DNA from 4 places in the Mesorhizobium sp. M0478 genome. Region 2 is predicted to be linked to each of the others. Evidence: predicted binding sites of a transcription regulator. Region 2 holds the regulator's gene; each other region holds the start of a gene.
The links. Region 2 encodes PhoB, which activates phosphate uptake and scavenging genes when phosphate is short. Its sites were predicted from a motif close to TGTCATNNANCTGTCAT; they were not measured.
Positions count from the first base shown of each region.

Region 1 (4,699 bases), on a different contig from region 2:
CCGCCGCGCACCAGGAGCCTGCATAGGTGAAGCGCTTGCCGCCGCCGAGATCGAAGATAGCGCTGGCCGACGAGCCCTGCCGGTACCAGGAATTCGCCGGATCCCATTCCTGGCAATAGACGCCGGCGGGATCGCCTGCGACCATGTAGCGGGCGGCGTCGAATGTGTGGATCGCCATGTCGAGCAAGAGCACATGCGCCATCTCCTCGCGAAAGCCGCCGAAATGCGGCGCGACGAAGAAGTCGGCATGGATGCTGGTTGGCTTGCCGATGGCGCCGGAGTCGAGAAAGCGCCTTATGCGCCGGACATTGGCGACATAGCGGCGGTTCTGCACGACCGCATGGACGCGCCCCGCGTTACGCGCCGCATCGACGATGGCGCGCGCATTTTCCGGAGTATCGGCCAGCGGCTTTTCCGTCAGCAGATGGCAATTATGGGCAAAGGCGGCAAAGGCGACATCACGCCGGGCGGCTGGAACCACGACATCGAACACCGCGTCGGGCCTGGTCTGGTCGAGCACCGCGTCGAGGCTGGTGCCGATTACCGCGCCGTCGAGCCCGTATTCGTGCGCCCTCGCCTTCGCCCGTTCGGCGTCGAGATCGACAAGGCCGACAATGGCCAGCCCGTCGATCTGCCTCGCGGCATCGAGCCAGGCCTTGCTCATCGCACCACAGCCGACGAGGACGGCATTCATCATCCGGCATTCCTCCCGTCCGGTCCCTCCAGACCGAATGTCACGGCATTTCCGGCATCACCGTAAACGTTTCTCCGTAAACGTTTACGAGAACACACCCGATGGCGTAGAATGTCAATCGGCTGTCAGCGAAAATCATCCCGAAGCCTTGGCCTGGGCGGCAGCCGGTGCTAGCCAAGACAGGGGGAGAACTGTCCTTGGCGTCCAGTATCCATGACCTAGCGCGTCACCTGAACATTTCGATCGGCACCGTGTCGCGGGCGTTGAACGGCCGCGCCGACGTCAATGCCGACACCCGCCAGCGCGTGCTCGCCGCCGCCAAGCAATTGAACTATTCGCCCAACCAGTCCGGCCGCAGCCTGCGGCAAGGCACCACCCATTCGATCGCCTTCATGCTGCAGCCGCATCCGGGCGACCAGCAATATGGCGAACCGTTCTTCATCCCGTTCCTGATCGGTCTGCAGGGCCGACTGGCCGAGGATGACCTGGATCTGATGGTCGTCATGGGCGAGCCCGGCCAATATCAGCAGGAGAGGCTGCGCCGCGTGGTTGAGACGCGCCGGGCCGACGCGGTCGTGTTGGCCAATACACGGCGGGAAGACGATCGGATCGACTATCTCAGCAAGGCCGGCTTTCCCTTCGCCACGCTTGGCCGAAGTCAATCCGGCGACGACACCTATCCTTCGCTCGATATAGATTTCGAGAGGGCGGGTGATGAAGCCGTCGACCGGCTGGTCGCGCGCGGCCACCGCCGCATTGCCGCCATCCGCCCTTCGCTTGATCTCAACTTCGGCTACCTGTTCCTCGACGGCTACCGCAAGGCGCTGGAGCGGCATGGCATCGAAGTCGACCCCGGCCTGATCGCCGACGGCTTCATCAACGAGGCCGGAGGCTACCAGGTGACGCCGCGCGTGATGCTCTCCAAGGACCGGCCCACAGCCATCATCTTCAACAATGACGCAATGGCGCTCGGCGGCTGCAAGGCACTGGCCGAGATGGGCATCAGGCCCGGCCACGACATCGCGGTGATCGTCATCGTCGACACGCCGCTCTGCCGCTACTTTTCACCGGCGCTGACCGCCTTCCGTCCGTCGCTGGAGCCGATGGGCCGGCGGCTGGCCGAAATGCTGCTGGCCTCGCTTCCCGCCTTTGCCGGCCCGGAAGGTCCGCGCATCATCCGCGAAGTCTGGCCGCTGGAGCTGATCGCGCGCGACAGCGATTGATAGTGCGTCTCTCCCTTCTCCCACAAGGGAGAAGGAAGAGGCCCGCTCTGTCACGCAAGTATCATGTTCGCGTCCTAGACCGCTTTGCGAGAGGGCGACATCGTCGATGCGATGCGGTGGCCCCTTTGCGCCGCTCAAGGCTTGTCACAAAGAGGATCTCCATGAAAATCTCGCACCGAACCGTGTCGCTCGGCGCCGCGCTGGCGCTGTTTACCGCCCTGACCCCTGCCCTTGCCGACAGCACAGCCACCGTTGGTGGCTTCGTCAACAAGGGCCTGGTCGGCGTCGGCCGCATCCCGGCCGATCAGAAGGACAAGTTCGGCGAGACCTTCGGCTCCGGCTCCGGCATGTCGATCGACGCCGCAAGCTGGACCCGTGGCGCGGACGGCTACAAGGGCTCGCTCTGGTTGCTGCCCGACCGCGGCTACAATGTCGTCGGCACCACCGACTACCGGCCGCGCCTCAACACTATTCGCATCGAGTTCACGCCGGCCGCACTAGGCGCCACGCCCACCTCCGGCCAGGAACAGACAGGCGTCAAGGCGACGCTTGCCGATTCCCTGCTCCTCACCGACGACAAGGGCGCTGACGCCACCGGCCTCGATCCGCTCAACGGCGTGCGCGCGGCCAATGGCGACCTGCCGATCCTGCCCGAGGCCAATGGCAAGCTGGCGCTCGACAATGAGGCGATCGCGCGGCTGCCCGACGGCACCATGTTCATCTCTGACGAATACGGCCCCAACATCTACCGCTTCTCGGCCGACGGCCATCTGTTGTCGGCAACGCAGCCGCCCGCCGCTTTGGTGCCGATGCGCAAGGGCGCGCCGAACTTCGCCTCCGACAATCCGGGCCCCGGTGCAGCCGAACCCGATCCGAAGGATCCCGAAACCGGCCGCCAGAACAATCAAGGCCTCGAAGGCATGGCGCTGACGCCGGACGGCAAGTCGCTGATCACTGTGCTGCAGTCGGCGCCCCGCCAGGATGGCGGCGATTCGCCCGCGACGCGCCAGAACACCCGCGCGCTGGTCTACGACGCCTCCGACCCGGCCCATCTCAAGCTGGTGCATGAATATGCCGTGCCGCTGCCGGTGTTCAAGGACGCCAAGGACAAGACCAAGGTCGCCGCGCAGAGCGAAATCGTGGCGCTGTCCGACAAGACCTTCCTGATGCTGGCGCGCGACAGCGGAAACGGCCAGGGGGTGAAGGGCGATACTTCGCTGCTGCGCCAGATTTTCGTCGTCGACGTCTCTGGCGCCACCGACATTGCCGGCGGCGCCTTCGATGCCGCCGACAAGCCGCTGGCGCCCAAGGGCGTGCTCGACCCCTCGGTGACGCCGGCCAAGCTGACGCCGTTCATCGACATCAACGACAACAAGGAACTCGGCCGTTTCGGCCTGCATGACGGCAAGCCGAACGACAAGAACAATCTCTCGGAGAAGTGGGAAGCAATGTCTGTGGTCAGCCTGCTCGATCCGGCGCTGCCCGACGACTATTTCCTGTTCGTCGGCAACGATAACGACTTTCTCACCCAAGACGGTTTTCAGGTCGGCGCGCCCTACAAGGCCGACGACGGCGCCGATGTCGACACCATGTTCCTGGTCTATCAGGTCACGCTTCCGGGCCTCGCCAACAAGTAGCCGTATACGGAAAGGCGGACGCGCCCGGCGCGTCCGCCTCTAACCGTCTGTCGGCGATCAGCGATGCCGTGAAGGCACCTATTTCAAAATCTCCGCATCCCTTGGCACGCCGGCATCGATCGGCTCGGCGGTCCGGCTCGACACAGCCATGATCTTGCCCGCGGCCGACAGGTTCGGGCGCACATAGACCTGGGCTACGCCGTTGACCCGGCTGTAGAGGTCGATGATGTCCTGGTTCATGAAGCGCACGCAGCCCGACGACGCGTTCTTGCCGATGGAATCCCATTCCGGCGTGCCGTGCAGCCGGTACATCGTGTCCTTGCCGTCGCGGAACAGATAGAGCGCACGCGCGCCGAGCGGGCTCTGCGGTCCCGGCGGCATGCCGTCCTTATATTTCGCCAGTTCCGGCCGGCGCTGGATCATTTCCGGCGGCGGCGTCCACACCGGCCATTTCTTGCGCGCCTGGATCACGGCGCTGCCGGTCCAGCCAAACCCGGCCTTGCCGAGGCTGACGCCATAGCGCATTGCCTTGCCGCCGTCGCGCACCAGATAGAGAAAATGCTCGGATGTATCGACGACGATCGTGCCGGGTTTTTCGCCGGTCGGATCGTCCACGATCTGGCGCACGAACTTCGGATCGAGCTTGGCCACGGGGATTGCCGGCAATGAAAAGCCCTCATCGACGCGCGCCGAATACATGGTGGCGGCATCGCCGAAAGCGGGCTCGGGTGCGGGTGCCGGCGCCGGCGTCGGCGGTACTGCCACATCAGTGGTTGTGCAGGCCGAAAGTGCCATGGCAGCGGCACCCAAAGCGGATGCTCCCAGAAACGCGCGCCTATTCAGGCGCTCGGAAAATAATGGATTGTCGGACATGATCCCCCCGGTTTGCGGCCCCTCGCGGCGATGACCCATAGCCCATTACGCAAGCTTTGAGAACCTGATCGCCTCAGCCGCGTTAAGCTTGATGTTCCGATGCCGCATCGACCTTGTCCGTTAAATCGGCGATCATTGCCGGGCGGACTTTGAGATGAACCTTCGCCGAACAGCCCATGGACGAAAAAATACCACCGCGCCGGCGCACCGGCGATCTCACCAGCGGCCCAATCCCTCGCACGCTGCTGTTGTTCGCGCTTCCGGTGCTCGGT
Region 1 covers NZ_JAMYRH010000004.1:72,561-77,259, forward strand. The annotation lists gene NKI64_RS11545 (Gfo/Idh/MocA family protein) at 1-697, opposite strand, end outside; gene NKI64_RS11550 (LacI family DNA-binding transcriptional regulator) at 892-1,917, shown strand; gene NKI64_RS11555 (esterase-like activity of phytase family protein) at 2,079-3,554, shown strand; gene NKI64_RS11560 (L,D-transpeptidase) at 3,633-4,427, opposite strand; gene NKI64_RS11565 (MATE family efflux transporter) at 4,604-4,699, shown strand, end outside.
Region 1: NKI64_RS11555 (esterase-like activity of phytase family protein) is a predicted target of PhoB. The motif match lies at 1,966-1,982, and genes of this name have one in related genera.

Region 2 (4,699 bases):
GCTCGGCGAGACAGCACCGCTGCTCTTGATCGGCATGGTCGCTTTCGTCGCCGATTATCCGACGACGCCTTTCGATCCGGCGACCGCGCTGCCGGTTCAGATCTATATGTGGGCAAACGAGGCTGAGCGCGCTTTTGTCGAGCGCATGTCCGGCGCCATCATCATCCTGCTCGTCTTCCTCATGGCCATGAACATCACCGCGATCGTGCTCCGGCGCCGCTTCGAGCGGCGCTGGTAGAAAAAAGGCAATTTGGTATGAACATCATGACCGAACAGTCCCTTGAGAATGCAGTGGGCGACAAAATGAACGCCAAGTCGAACGAAGTCATCAAGATGCGCGGCGACAAGGTCGGCGTCTTCTACGGCGAGAAGCAGGCGTTGTTCGACGTCAATCTCGACGTCCGCCAGAACCAGGTGACGGCGCTGATCGGCCCGTCCGGCTGCGGCAAGTCGACCTTCCTGCGCTGCCTCAACCGCATGAACGACACCATCGATTCGGCGCGGGTGACCGGCAAGATCACGCTCGATGAAGACGACATCTACGACAAGAACATCGATGTCGTCGAACTGCGCGCCCGCGTCGGCATGGTGTTCCAGAAACCCAACCCGTTCCCGAAGTCGATCTACGAGAACGTCGCCTACGGCCCGCGCATCCATGGGCTGGCCAAGCGCAAGTCCGACATGGACCAGATCGTCGAGCAGAGCCTGAAGAAGGCGGCGATCTGGAACGAGGTCAAGGACCGCCTGCAGGAGCCCGGCACCGGCCTGTCCGGCGGCCAGCAGCAGCGCCTGTGCATCGCGCGCGCCATCGCCGTGTCGCCGGAGGTGATCCTGATGGACGAGCCCTGCTCGGCGCTCGATCCGATCGCCACCGCCCGTGTCGAGGAGCTGATCGACGAACTGCGCCAGAACTACACGATCGTCATCGTCACCCACTCGATGCAGCAGGCGGCGCGCGTGTCGCAGCGCACGGCGATGTTCCATCTCGGCTATCTCGTCGAGGAGGGCGCCACCGACAAGATGTTCACCAACCCCGACGACAAGCGCACCCAGGACTACATTACCGGCCGCTTCGGCTGAGCCGTCCGGCGGGTGAATTTTCAGGCACGAGGACCAAGATCATGGGTGAACATACCGTCGCCTCCTTCGATGAAGAGCTCGGGCAGATCAGCAAGCTGATCCGCGACATGGGCGATCTGGCAGGCTCGATGGTCAGCGGCTCGACCAGGGCGCTGCTCAATTCGGACAATGCGCTGGCACAGCGTGTCGTTTCCGACGACGCCATCATGGATGCGCGCCAGCGCGAACTGGACGACCGCGCCATCACGCTGATCGCCAAGCGCCAGCCGATGGCCAACGATCTGCGCGCCGTGGTCGGCTCGATCCGCATGGCCGGCGACCTCGAGCGCATCGGCGATCTCGCCAAGAACATCGCCAAACGCGTCGGCACCGTGGGCTTGAGCGTCACGCCGCGCGACCTCTCGCACTCCATCGATGCCATGGCGCAACTGGTGCTGATCCAGGTGCAAGGCGTCGTCGAGGAATATGCCGCCACCGATGCGGCAGCTCTTGCAAAACTCAGGAATGACGACGAGCGCATCGACGTCAAATACACGTCCGTGTTTCGTGAGCTCTTGACCTACATGATGGAAGACCCTCGCAACATCACCGCCTGCACGCATCTCTTGTTCTGCGCCAAGAATCTTGAGCGCATCGGCGATCATGTCACCAACATCGCCGAAAATGCGTATTATGTGCTGACCGGCCAGCAATTGCCCGCCAATCGTCCGAAGCAGGACGAGACGGCGATGGCCACGCCGGCCTGATGAGGGTGAACTGCCTATGATCGCGCCACGCATCATGGTCGTGGAGGACGAGGAGCCGCTAGGCGTGCTCCTCCGCTACAACCTCGAATCCGAAGGCTATCACGTCGAGGTGGTGACACGCGGCGACGAGGCCGAGATCCGCCTGCAGGAAAACGTGCCCGATCTCCTGGTGCTCGACTGGATGGTGCCCGCTGTTTCCGGCATCGAGCTCTGTCGGCGGCTTAGAGTGCGGCCCGAAACCGAGCGGCTGCCGATCATCATGCTGACCGCGCGCGGTGAGGAAAGCGATCGCGTGCGCGGCCTGTCCACCGGTGCCGACGACTATCTGGTCAAGCCATTCTCGACGCCGGAGTTCATGGCGCGCGTGAAGGCGCTGCTGCGCCGGGCCAAGCCGGAAGTGCTGTCCAGCGTGCTCAAGGTCGGCGACATCGTGCTCGACCGCGAGTCGCACCGTGTCTACCGCAAGAAGAGCGAGATCAGGCTCGGACCGACCGAGTTCCGGCTGCTCGAATTCATGATGCGCCATCCCGGCCGCGTGTTCTCGCGCAGCCAGCTGCTCGACAATGTCTGGGGCGAGACGATCTACATCGACGAGCGAACCGTCGACGTCCATGTCGGGCGCTTACGCAAAGCGGTCAACAACGGCCGCATGCCGGATGTCATCCGTACCATTCGCGGCGCCGGCTACGCGATCAGGGAAGACTAGGATGCTGCGCGTCGCGCCGTTGCCGGCCATTCAGGCGACATGCTTGCCGGATTTGGCCTGAATGCCCGGCGCGAAAATCTCCTGATCGACGAAGCCGAGCGCGCGCATGGCACAGCCTTCGCGGATCAGCGGCAGCTCGTTGGGCTCGGTGTCGAAGGAGATCGATTTCGAGTGCTGGCCGCCGGCGGTCTGGGCGATCGCTTCGCGCAATGCCGGTTCGATCAAGTCGAAGGCGGCGGCGCTGACGCCGACCATGGCGACGGGTGCCGGATCGATCAGTGCAAACAGGCTGCCGAGGCCGAAGCCGAGCGCCTCACCGGCCTTGCGATAGGCTTCGCGCTCCGGGCCATCGGTTTCGCGGGCGCGCGCGGCGAGTGCGCGCATATCAGCGTCGCCGATATCGACCGGCTCGGCATCTTCGCTCATCATTTTGGCGCTGCGCCAGATGGCGTAGTTTCCGGCATAGGCCTCGACGCAGCCGCGCCGCCCGCAGCGGCAGAGCGCGCCGCCCGGACGGTGGATCATGTGGCCGAACTCGCCGCCCGAGGAATGGGTGCCGGTGAACAGTTCGCCTTTCAGCACCAGCCCCATGCCGATGCCGTGCGACAAGAGGATCGCGATGAAATTGTCGCGGTAGCGCTCGGGCTGGCGCCATTGCAGGGCCACCGCCATCATATTGCAGTCGTTCTCCATGGTGGCAGGAATGCCGAATTCCGCTTCCAACATGTCGGCGAAGGCAATGTCGGTCAGTGGCGTGATTGGCGACCACAGCATGGCCCGCGCCTGCGAATCGGTGATGCCCTGGATGCCCATGGCAATGCGGGCGATGCTCTGGACATCGAGGTCGGGATCCTCAAGCCGCCGCCGGACGATTGCTACGCATTCGCCAATCAGCTCGTCGCGCGGCTTGGTCAGCGTGTCCAGCCGGCGCTGTTCCTCGGCGACGACGTGGCCGGCATAGTCGATGACGGTGACGGACAGGAAATTGAGCGACAGCACCACGGTCATGACCGCCGCCGCTTCCGGGTTGAGGCCAAGGCCGACCTGCGGCCGGCCGCGTTTCAGCGAGCCGGTCTCGCCAGGCTTGCCTTCAATCAGGATGCCTTCTTGAATTAGATCAGACGAGATTGCCGATATCGTCGAATGGCTGAGGCCGGTGGTCGCCGCAATCTCGGTCCGCGACGGCTGGCCGGCCCGGCGCACGGCCGAAATCACCATCGCACGGTTGCGACGGCGCAGATCGTCGTGGCGGATCCCAACCGACATTTGTTTTCCTCCCGGCCTCCTCGCGCCTCATGATAGTGAAGGCGTTCGACGGCACCAGCCAAATATTGGCAGACGCCGGCAGCCCTGTCATTGTTTATTGCGGAGCTCGAAAAAATTCGGCAACGCCATCAGAATCCATCATAATCGATGTTGACAGTGCCTTATCATTGAACCAGTATTTTTTCGAGGCTCGAAAAAATGGAGCCTCTTTGTGCAGGCCTTCGGGCCGGTTTTGTCGCGCCGTGGGCGGCGCAGGGAGGGTTATAATGAACAGATTTGCAGCCGCCATGCTGGCGGGTGTCGCCATGTCGCTGGCGCTGATGTCGGTCGCGCAGGCGAAGGACAAGGTCATCGGCGTGTCGTGGTCGAACTTCCAGGAAGAGCGCTGGAAGACCGACGAGGCGGCGATGAAAACGGCGATCGAAGCCGCCGGCGACAAGTACATTTCGGCCGACGCGCAGTCCAATCCCGGCAAGCAGCTGACCGACGTCGAAAGCCTGATCTCGCAGGGCGCCAACTCGCTGATCATCCTGGCGCAGGACGCCTCGGCCATCGGCCCGGCGGTGCAGAAGGCGCTGGACGAAGGCATTCCGGTCGTCGGCTATGATCGCCTGATCGAGAACAAGGACGTCTTCTACCTGACCTTCGACAACAAGGAAGTCGGCCGCATGCAGGCCCGCGAAGTGTTCAAGGCGAAGCCCGAAGGCAACTATGTCTTCATCAAGGGCTCGGGCTCGGATCCGAATGCCGATTTCCTGTTCTCGGGCTCGATGGAAGTGCTCAAGGAAGCCATCGACTCGGGCAAGATCAAGAATGTCGGCGAGGCCTATACCGATGGCTGGCTGCCGGCCAACGCCCAGAAGAACATGGAACAGTTCCTGACCGCCAACGACAACAAAGT
Region 2 covers NZ_JAMYRH010000001.1:386,230-390,928, reverse strand. The annotation lists gene pstA (phosphate ABC transporter permease PstA) at 1-238, shown strand, start outside; gene pstB (phosphate ABC transporter ATP-binding protein PstB) at 256-1,080, shown strand; gene phoU (phosphate signaling complex protein PhoU) at 1,122-1,826, shown strand; gene phoB (phosphate regulon transcriptional regulator PhoB) at 1,843-2,532, shown strand; gene NKI64_RS01860 (ROK family protein) at 2,563-3,798, opposite strand; gene xylF (D-xylose ABC transporter substrate-binding protein) at 4,065-4,699, shown strand, end outside.

Region 3 (4,699 bases), on a different contig from region 2:
TCCTCAATCCCGGCGGCTGGGGCCGTTCCTTCACCACCGCGCTCGACCACTATGATCACATGGCTGGCCTGTGGATCGTCGGCGAGGACATGCCGCGCGCGGAAAACCGCGTCACGCTGCACAAGGACGAGAAGGACGCGCACGGCATGCCGATCGCCGACGTGCATTTCGATGATCATCCCAACGACACGGCGATGCGCAACCATGCCTACAAGCAGGCCACAGCGCTTTATGATGCGGTCGGCGCGACGCGCTCCTTCCCGACGCCGCCCTATCCCTCAACCCACAATCTCGGCACCAACCGGATGAGTGAAAAGGCGGAAGACGGCGTCGTCAACAAGCACGGCCAGGCGCACGACATCAAAAACCTGTTCGTGTCGGACGGCAGCCAGTTCACCACCGGTGCGGCTGAAAATCCGACGCTGACGATCGTGTCGCTGGCTATCCGCCAGGCCGAATACATCGCTTCGCAAATGTCGGCCAAGACGATCTGAGCCGTCCTCCCGGATCGCTACGCGGAACGCGCATGGCGCGTTCCGCCCTTTTCCCTAGGACACTATGCGCCGACCGGCTGTCCGTCCTTGCGGCGGATGGCGACGACGGACGGCCGCGGCAATTGGCCATCCCTGAAGTCGGGCCACAGCGTCTGCGCCTTGTCGAGCGTCTCTGCATCTTCCGCAGGGTGCTGCACCGACAGGAACAAAGTCGAGCCGTCCGGCGTGAAGCACGGGCCGGTCGCTTCGGCGCCGTGCGGGCAGGTGAACAGCAGCTTCGGCAGGCCGCGCGCCGCACCTTCGGTGTCGACGCCATAGACGCCGTCCGGCAGGTCGAAATCATTGGCGCCGTCCGTCGCCACCCACAGCCGCCCGGCCGGATCGAAGGTGATGTTGTCGGGGCAGACGAACCAGCCATTGTCCGACGTATCCGGATGGAAGGTGGCGCCGACCTTGGCATCCCTGGGATTGCCGCAGAGCACGAACAGGTCCCAGGCATAGTTTTCGGCCGTGTGGTCGGCGTCCGCGCCGCGGCCGCCGGGCGGGATCAGTTCGACAATATGGCCCCAGAGATTTTCCGGCCGCGTGTTGGCCGGATTGACCTTTGACTGGTCGCGCTTCTTGTTCTTGGTCATCACCGCATAGACGCGGCCGGTCACCGGATTGGTCTCGATGTCCTCGGGCCGGTCCATCGGCGTGGCGCCGAGCGCATCTGCCGCAAACCGCGTCTTCAACAGCACCTCGGCCTGGTCGGCAAAACCGTTCTCGACGGTAAGCTTGCCCTGGCCGTGCACCAACGGCAGCCACGTCATCGAGCCATCGGCATCGAAGCGGGCGACCGACAGCACGCCATCGTCGAGCAGATCGGCGCCGGAGGCCGGGTTGGCCTTGTCATAGGCCTTGGCCGAGACGAAGCGGTACATATATTCGAAATAGTCGTCGTCACCCATATAGACGACAACGCGGCCGTCCTTGTTGAGGACCACGGTCGAGGCCTCATGCGACATGCGGCCAAGTGCCGTGCGCTTCACCGGCCTGGACTGAGGATCGTAAGGGTCGATCTCGACCACCCAGTCGAAGCGGTTGGCCTCGTTCGGTTCCTTGTCGAGGTTGAAGCGGTCATGGAAGCGGCCGCGGCCATAGATGTCGGAGCCGTCGAAGCCGTAACGGTCGAGCAGGTCGGCAGTCGGCGCCTTTTTCGGGTCGCCGCCGAAAATGTCGGACACGCCTTCCTCGCAGGTCAGCACCGTACCCCAGGGGGTGAAACCGCCGCTGCAATTATAGCTGGTGCCGAGCACTTTCGTGCCAGTCGGGTCGGCCGAAGTTTTCATCAGCGCATGGCCGGCAACCGGTCCGGAAACGGTCATTTCGGTGTTGGCGGTGATGCGGCGGTTGAGCGGGCTGTCCGCCACGCTTGCCCACTTGCCGTCCTTCAATTGCACCTCGACGATCGAATGGCCCATCGCGGCCATGCCGAGATCGACCTGTTCCCTGGTCATCGTCTTGCCGGCATCGCCCTCGGTCATCCCCGGAAACATCACATTGGGCGAGATGTATTCGTTGTTGACGCAGAGCAGGCCATGATCGGAATTCACCGTGCCCTTGGGCAGCGGCATGAAGGCGATGTAGTCGCAATTGTAGCCGAAGCGCTTTTCCTGTTCCTCCGCCGCGACCTTGTTGCCGTCGAATTCGGCGAGGCCGGCTGCAAGCGGGTCGCCCCAGCGCGCGACGATGGTCGTCTCATAGCCTTCGGCGGCGGCATGGGTCTTGCCGTAGACCCGTTTCAGCTCGGGAAAGCCGAGCGTCGACTGCGCTGTGGCGGCATGCGTTTCGCCGGCAAACAAGGAGCCGACAAAGCTGCCGCCGGCAATCAGCGCGCCGGAGGCGAGGCTGCCTTTCAAAAGAGACCGGCGCGAGACGCGCTCGGCAATGATTTCGCGGATGACGGGGGAGGATGAAGACGGTGCATTGGCCATGGTGTCTGCCTCTCAGGGTGGATGTTACGGCGCACCGTTGCCCTAGTCTGCCTAGGCAACATTCACATGACATAAGAGGAAGGTTTTGCCGCAACTGGGCGCGGCACTACGCATCGCTCAGCCCTTGGTGCAGGTCGAGGCGGTGAAGGCGCCGTCGGGCTGCTTCAGAATGATGTCGAATGACGGGGCGGTCTCGCCGTCCAGTGTTGCCTGTGTCATGGAGACGGAGTTGCCACCGGTGGTATAGCCGCCCAGCGGCCCGAGCCAGGTGATCTCGCCATTGGCATTCATCTGATAGTTGTAGCCTTGCGTCGCGGTGCCGAATGTCACCGGACCACTATAGACATTGCCCTTGATAGTGATGTCGCCGAGGTTGAGGAAGGCGCCGAGCAAATAGACCTCGCAATGATAGGTGCCGTCCGGAAGCTTGCCCTCGCTGAAATCGGCGCGCGCGGCGCCGCTCGTTGCCATCAGCAGCAGGATGCCGGAAATGCATGAGGTGCGAGATGTCATGACGTCACTCTTTTGAAGGGCGAGCTTGCCCTATTTTTGCGCGGTACCGCAACATTGTTAGCCCGGAACACACGGCCGGAGATCAAAAACTAGGCATTTGTCTCAATTGGGCAAAAATTAGGCAAAAGCCATGTGCGCTGCGCAAATTTGCCTCAATCAATTTTCGCCGGCTACCACTGTTTTCTCGAGGCTAATATACCAACCGGCTGATAACGCTCGGCTATTCCATCTTCGTGAGCGGCGCCTTTGCGTTTGGCACGGCAGTTGCATTGCATTATCGCGGTGCAATCAAACAGCTTGGGAGTCTTCGGTATGAGGGGTAATTTCTCCACAATAACAAAAATGTTTTCGGCCGGCGTGGTCGCCGCCGGCCTGTCGATGTCGTCTCCGGCCCAGGCCGCCGAAGACACGATCAAGGTCGGCATTCTGCATTCGCTATCGGGGACCATGGCGATTTCGGAGACGACGCTGAAAGACGCCATGCTGATGCTCATCGAAGAGCAGAATGCCAAGGGCGGTCTGCTCGGCAAGAAGCTCGAGGCGGTCGTTGTCGATCCGGCCTCCAACTGGCCGCTCTTTGCCGAAAAGGCGCGCGAGCTGATCTCGAAGGACAAGGTCGCCGCCGTGTTCGGCTGCTGGACCTCGGTGTCGCGCAAATCGGTGTTGCCGGTGTTCTCGGAACTCGACAACATCCTGTTCTACCCCGTCCAGTATGAGGGCGAGGAAAGCGAGCGCAACGTGTTCTACACCGGCGCCGCCCCGAACCAGCAGGCGATTCCCGCTGTCGATTATCTCATGAGCGAGGACGGTGGCTCGGTGAAGCGCTGGGTGCTGGAAGGCACCGACTACGTCTATCCCCGAACCACCAACAAAATCCTCGAGGCCTATCTGAAGGCCAAGGGCGTCGCCGCCGAAGACATCATGGTCAACTACACGCCGTTCGGCTTCTCCGACTGGCAGACCGAAGTCTCCGCAATCAAGAAATTCGGCTCGGCCGGCAAGAAGACCGCCGTCGTCTCGACCGTCAATGGCGACGCCAACGTTCCGTTCTACAAGGAACTCGGCAACCAGGGCATCAAGGCCGAGGACATCCCGGTCATGGCCTTTTCGGTCGGTGAGGAAGAACTGGCCGGTCTCGATACCGCGCCGCTGGTCGGCCATCTCGCTGCCTGGAACTATTTCGAGAGCGTCGACACACCCGAAAACAAGAAGTTCATCGCCGACTGGCACAAGTTCATCAAGAATGACAAGCGCACCACCAACGACCCGATGGAAGCTCACTATATCGGCTTCAACATGTGGGTGAAGGCGGTCGAAAAGGCCGGCACCACCGATCCCGACAAGGTCATCGACGCCATGGTCGGCGTGTCCGTGCCGAACCTCACCGGCGGCTATTCGACCATGATGCCGAACCATCACATCACCAAGCCGGTGCTGATCGGCGAGATCCAGGCCGACGGCCAGTTCGAGACCGTGTCGCAGACGCCCGGCCTCGTGATGGGCGACGAATGGTCCGACTATCTGCCCGATTCCAAGGACCTGATTTCGGATTGGCGCGCGCCTCTGTCCTGCGGCAACTTCAACGTTGCCACCGGCAAATGCGGCGGCAAGGGCACGAACTGATCCCTCCCGGGGCCGACCGATCGTGGACGCGTCCACGATCGGTACCGCCAAGCGTCCGGGCGCTTCAGCCCGCCCGGACGCGGAATTTCCCCA
Region 3 covers NZ_JAMYRH010000007.1:284,638-289,336, forward strand. The annotation lists gene NKI64_RS19020 (GMC family oxidoreductase) at 1-494, shown strand, start outside; gene NKI64_RS19025 (PhoX family protein) at 557-2,470, opposite strand; gene NKI64_RS19030 (hypothetical protein) at 2,588-2,983, opposite strand; gene urtA (urea ABC transporter substrate-binding protein) at 3,296-4,606, shown strand.
Region 3: NKI64_RS19025 (PhoX family protein) is a predicted target of PhoB. The motif match lies at 2,526-2,542, and genes of this name have one in related genera.

Region 4 (4,699 bases), on a different contig from region 2:
TGCGCCCCATCACGCAAATCAAGCGCGTTTGGACGCATGCACCCCTCCGGGCCGCATGGCCGCGCCCTGGAGCTTTGTCATGTTGGAAACGCATCAAGTGACTGAACATCACCCCAAACTCGGCGAGTTCGGCTATGCCGGCGACGATCATGTCGTACCCTTCGAGGTCGGCCCGCTCGACGTGCGCGGCCGCACCGTGCAGCTCGGGCCGATGCTCGACGCCATCCTCAACCGTCACGACTATCCCGAGCCGGTCGCCCGCCTGCTCGCGGAAGCCTGTGTGCTGACGGTGCTGCTCGGCACCTCGCTCAAATTCGAAGGCAAGTTCATCCTGCAGACCCGCACCGACGGCCCGGTCGACATGCTGGTCGCGGATTTCTCCACGCCCTCGGCATTGCGCGCCTATGCGCGTTTCGACGCCGACCGGCTGGAGGCCCTGGTGGCCGCAGGCCAGACCTCGCAGCAGACGCTGCTGGGCAGCGGCGTTTTGGCGCTGACCATCGACCAGGGCGCGCACACGCAGCGCTATCAGGGCATCGTCCAGCTCGACGGCGAGACGCTGGAGGACGCCGCGCGCACCTATTTCCGCCAGTCGGAGCAGATCCCGACCGACCTCAGGCTGTCGGTGGCCAAGCTTCTGACGCCAGGTCCCGGCGGCGCTCGTGAGCAGTGGCGCGCCGGCGGCATCCTGGCGCAGTTCCTGCCGCAGTCACCCGAGCGCATGCGCGTGCCCGACATTTCGGGCGGCGACGGCGATCCGCGTGACGTGACGCAGGAGCCGGCCGACAATTCGTGGCGCGAGCTGGTGGCGCTGCTCGGCACCATCGAGCCGACCGAGCTGATCGACCCGACCATCGGCGCCGAGCGGCTGCTCTACAGGCTGTTCCACGAACATGGCGTGCGCGTCTTCGGCGGCGTGCCGGTCGCCGACCAATGTTCCTGCTCAAGGGACAAGATACGCGGCATCCTCGAGGGGTTTTCCGCGCAGGAGATCAAGGACAGCACCGAAGATGGCGGCATCCACGTCGCCTGCGAGTTCTGCTCGAAGCAGTACGACTTCGACCCGGCGGAGTTTGCAGCTCAGTAGCATCTCTTCCTTCTCCCCGTTCACGGGGAGAAGGTGCCCGAAGGGCGGATGAGGGGCAGCGCGAACTTTGGTGAATGCCCGCGCATAGCCTACGTCATGTGCGTGGAAGATAACCTCATGAGTCCGGCGGCGCCCCTCGTTGCACTGCCGGGCATTTCTCCCCGTATAGAGATGGGGAGAAAACCCCTAATTCACCGTCCGCCGCGTCCCCGGCAGATCCAGCGAAAACGCGGGAATAGCGACGTCGAACGTCTCGCCCTTTTTGTTGCGCATGGTGTAGTGGCCGACCATGAAGCCGGAGGGCGTCGAGAGCGGGCAGCCTGACGTGTATTGATAGCTGTCGCCGGGATTGAGCTCAGGCTGGTCGCCGACCACGCCGGCGCCGCGCACTTCCTCGATCCGGCCGCTGCCGTCGGTGATGTGCCAGTAACGCGACATAAGCTGCACGAAATCGTCCGACTGGTTGTCGATCGTCACCTGGTAGCCCCAGACATAGCGGTTCTCCGCCGGGTCCGAGCGGTCCTCCAGGTAGAACGGTCTGACCTGCACTTCGATGTTGCGCGTGACGGCGCGATACATGGGCTGCTCCGGTTGCGCGGCAAGGAACATTTGTCGCGCCATGCGGTTTGATACGCGCAGAGCGGCATGTCCTGCCAGCCTCAAAGCGCAGGTGCCGACAAACAATGTCATTTAAGTGACACATGACAATGTTGGTGTGCGCAAACCTTGCCGGCGACTCAAGGCCCATCTGTCGACTGACAAAGCAGCCGCGAGCGGCCTTTCCGGAGTGACCAGATCTCGATGGAACCAGCTCTCACAGCCGCCTTCGCTTCCTCCGCTTTGCTTCTTTCCAATCTCGCCAGCATCCTGCTTGCTTCGTCGAAACTGCAAGCGCGTCGCCTTATCCCTCCGCCGTCCGGCGAGCAGCCACCGGTCTCGATCGTCGTGCCGTCGCGCGGCGTGGAGCCGTTCACACAAGAGACGCTGCAGCGAGCCTTCTCGCTCGACTGGCCGCGCTACGAACTGATCTTCTGCGTCGCTCACGCCGACGATCCCGTCGTCAAACTGATAAACAGGGCGATCGTCCTGTTTCCCAACGTGCCGGCCCGGCTGCTGATCGGCGACGACCGCGTCAGCAGCAACCCGAAGCTCAACAACTGCGTCAAGGGCTGGGAAGCGGCGCGCTATCATTGGGTTATTCTGGCGGATTCCAACGTGCTGATGCCAAGGGATTACGTCCAGCACCTGATGGCGGCCTGGCGGACCAATACCGGGCTTATCTGCTCGACGCCGATCGGCTCTCGGCCGGATGGCTTTTGGGCCGAGGTCGAATGCGCGTTCCTCAACACGCTGCAGGCGCGCTGGCAATATGCCGGCGAGGCGCTCGGTCTCGGCTTTGCCCAGGGCAAGAGCATGCTGTGGAACAAGCCGATGCTCGATACCAATGGCGGTATCCGCGCGCTGGCCGCCGAGATCGCCGAGGATGCTGCTGCAACCAAGCTGGTCAACGGACTGGGCCTGCACGTCAATCTCGTTGCCTCGCCTTTCGAGCAACCACTGGGGCAGCGCCGACTTGCCGACATCTGGTCGCGCCAGGCGCGCTGGGCGCGGTTGCGCCGCGTCACCTTCCCACTGTTTTTCGCACCCGAGATCCTGACCGGCGTCGCCGTGCCGTTGGCGTTGGCGCTGGTGGCGGCCGCAAGTGCCGGCATCAGCCTGCCGGCCACGGTGATGGCCGTGCTGACGGCGGCCTACATTCCCGAATGCGCGCTGGCCGCGGCCAAGGGCTGGCATCTGTCGCTGCGCATGGTCCCGGCGATGATGGTCCGCGACATGATGCTTCCCGCCATCTGGGCGCGCGGCTGGCTGAGCGGCGCCGTCGACTGGCGCGGCAACACCATGACCATCGGCACCAAGACGGCCGAACTGGAAGAGGTTTCGTCGGGAGCGTGACGCCTCGCGGCCTATCCGGCTGCCTTCAGCGCCTGCGCAACGTCCTCCAGCAGATCGTCCGTATCCTCAAGACCGACCGACAGCCTGAGCGTTCCCGGCCCGATGCCAAGCTCGGCGCGAGCTTCGTCGCTGAGGTTCTTGTGCGTGGTGGTCGCCGGATGGGTGATCAGGCTCTTGGCGTCGCCGAGATTGTTGGAGATCAGCACGATGTCGAGCGCGTTCTGCAAGGCGAAGGCCGCCTGCTTGCCGCCCTTGACGTCGAGGCAGATCAGCGTCGATCCGCCCGTCATCTGCTTCTTGACGATGTCGGCCTGCGGGTGGTCGGCGCGGCCGGGATAGATGACGCGGGCGATTTCCGGCCGTCCTGCCAGGAAATCCGCGATCTTGGCCGCGCTTTCCGTCTGCTGGCGCACCCGAACCGGCAGCGTCTCCAGGCCCTTGAGCAGCGTCCAGGCGTTGAACGGCGACAGGCTCGGGCCGGTGTGGCGGAAATAGTCGTGCAAATTCTCGTCGATCCATTTCTTGTCCGACAGGATGATGCCGCCGAGACAGCGTCCCTGGCCGTCAATGTGCTTGGTCGCGGAGTAGACGACGATATGGGCGCCGAGCTGCAAGGGCTTCTGCTGCAAGGGCGTGGCAAAGACATTGTCGACGATCAGCCTGGCGCCGATCGAGGTGGCGAGCGCCGCCACCGCTGCGATGTCGACCACTTCCAGCGTCGGATTGGTCGGGCTTTCCAGGAAGAACAGTTTCGTGTTCGGCCGCACCGCCTTTTCCCAGTTGGCGATGTCGGTGCCGTCGACCAGCGTTGCCTCGATGCCGTATTTCGGCGCCAGCGTCTCCACCACCCAGCGGCAGGAGCCGAACAGCGCGCGCGCCGCAACGATATGGTCGCCGGCCTTTGCGCTGCACAGGAGCGCTGCCGTCACCGCCGCCATGCCGGACGCCGTGGCGCGCGCATCTTCGGCACCCTCCAGCGCGCACATGCGCTTTTCGAACATGTCGACGGTAGGGTTGGCATAGCGCGAATAGATGAAGCCCGGCTCCTCGCCCTTGAAACGGGCCTCGGCAGCCTGCGCCGTCTCGTAGACATAGCCTTGGGTGAGGTACATCGCTTCGGACGTCTCGCCGAACTGGGAACGCAGCGTTCCCCCGTGCACGAGTGCGGTCTGAGGTTTCCAGTTACGCTTCTTGGTGCTCATCGCTTTTGTTCCAGACACAAAAAAACCGGCCGCGAAAGTCGCAACCGGTCCATATGGCCTTGCGGCCCGACGGTCCTTTAGCGACTTGTTTAACGTGGCTGCAAGCCGACCGGCCAAATCACCACGGGATAACGACCCTTTAGACCTCACCTGCGCTTGCGTCAATTGCCGGCTTCATTAAGAGGTTTGTACCAGGCAGGTTCCGCAATAATATCCAGCGGTTTTGCGGCAAGAACCTGCCACAAAGAGACCGACCTTGGAGCGGAGCCAGCCTTTTGCGGCAGACAGGCATTCTTCCCGATCAGGACATTTCCGCGCTGTTTCAGTCCGGCGCGCTGAAGTCGCCGCGCGCGCTCGATGTCGACCAGGTGCAGCCGGCGAGCCTCGATCTCAGGCTCGGCGACAAGGCTTTTCGCGTGCGCGCCTCCTTCCTGCCGGGTCCCGATCATCTGGTGGC
Region 4 covers NZ_JAMYRH010000010.1:119,494-124,192, forward strand. The annotation lists gene NKI64_RS22715 (Hsp33 family molecular chaperone) at 56-1,087, shown strand; gene apaG (Co2+/Mg2+ efflux facilitator ApaG/CorD) at 1,274-1,666, opposite strand; gene NKI64_RS22725 (ceramide glucosyltransferase) at 1,889-3,040, shown strand; gene NKI64_RS22730 (O-succinylhomoserine sulfhydrylase) at 3,052-4,242, opposite strand; SAM riboswitch at 4,300-4,377, opposite strand; gene NKI64_RS22735 (2'-deoxycytidine 5'-triphosphate deaminase) at 4,518-4,699, shown strand, end outside.
Region 4: NKI64_RS22725 (ceramide glucosyltransferase) is a predicted target of PhoB. The motif match lies at 1,772-1,788, and genes of this name have one in related genera.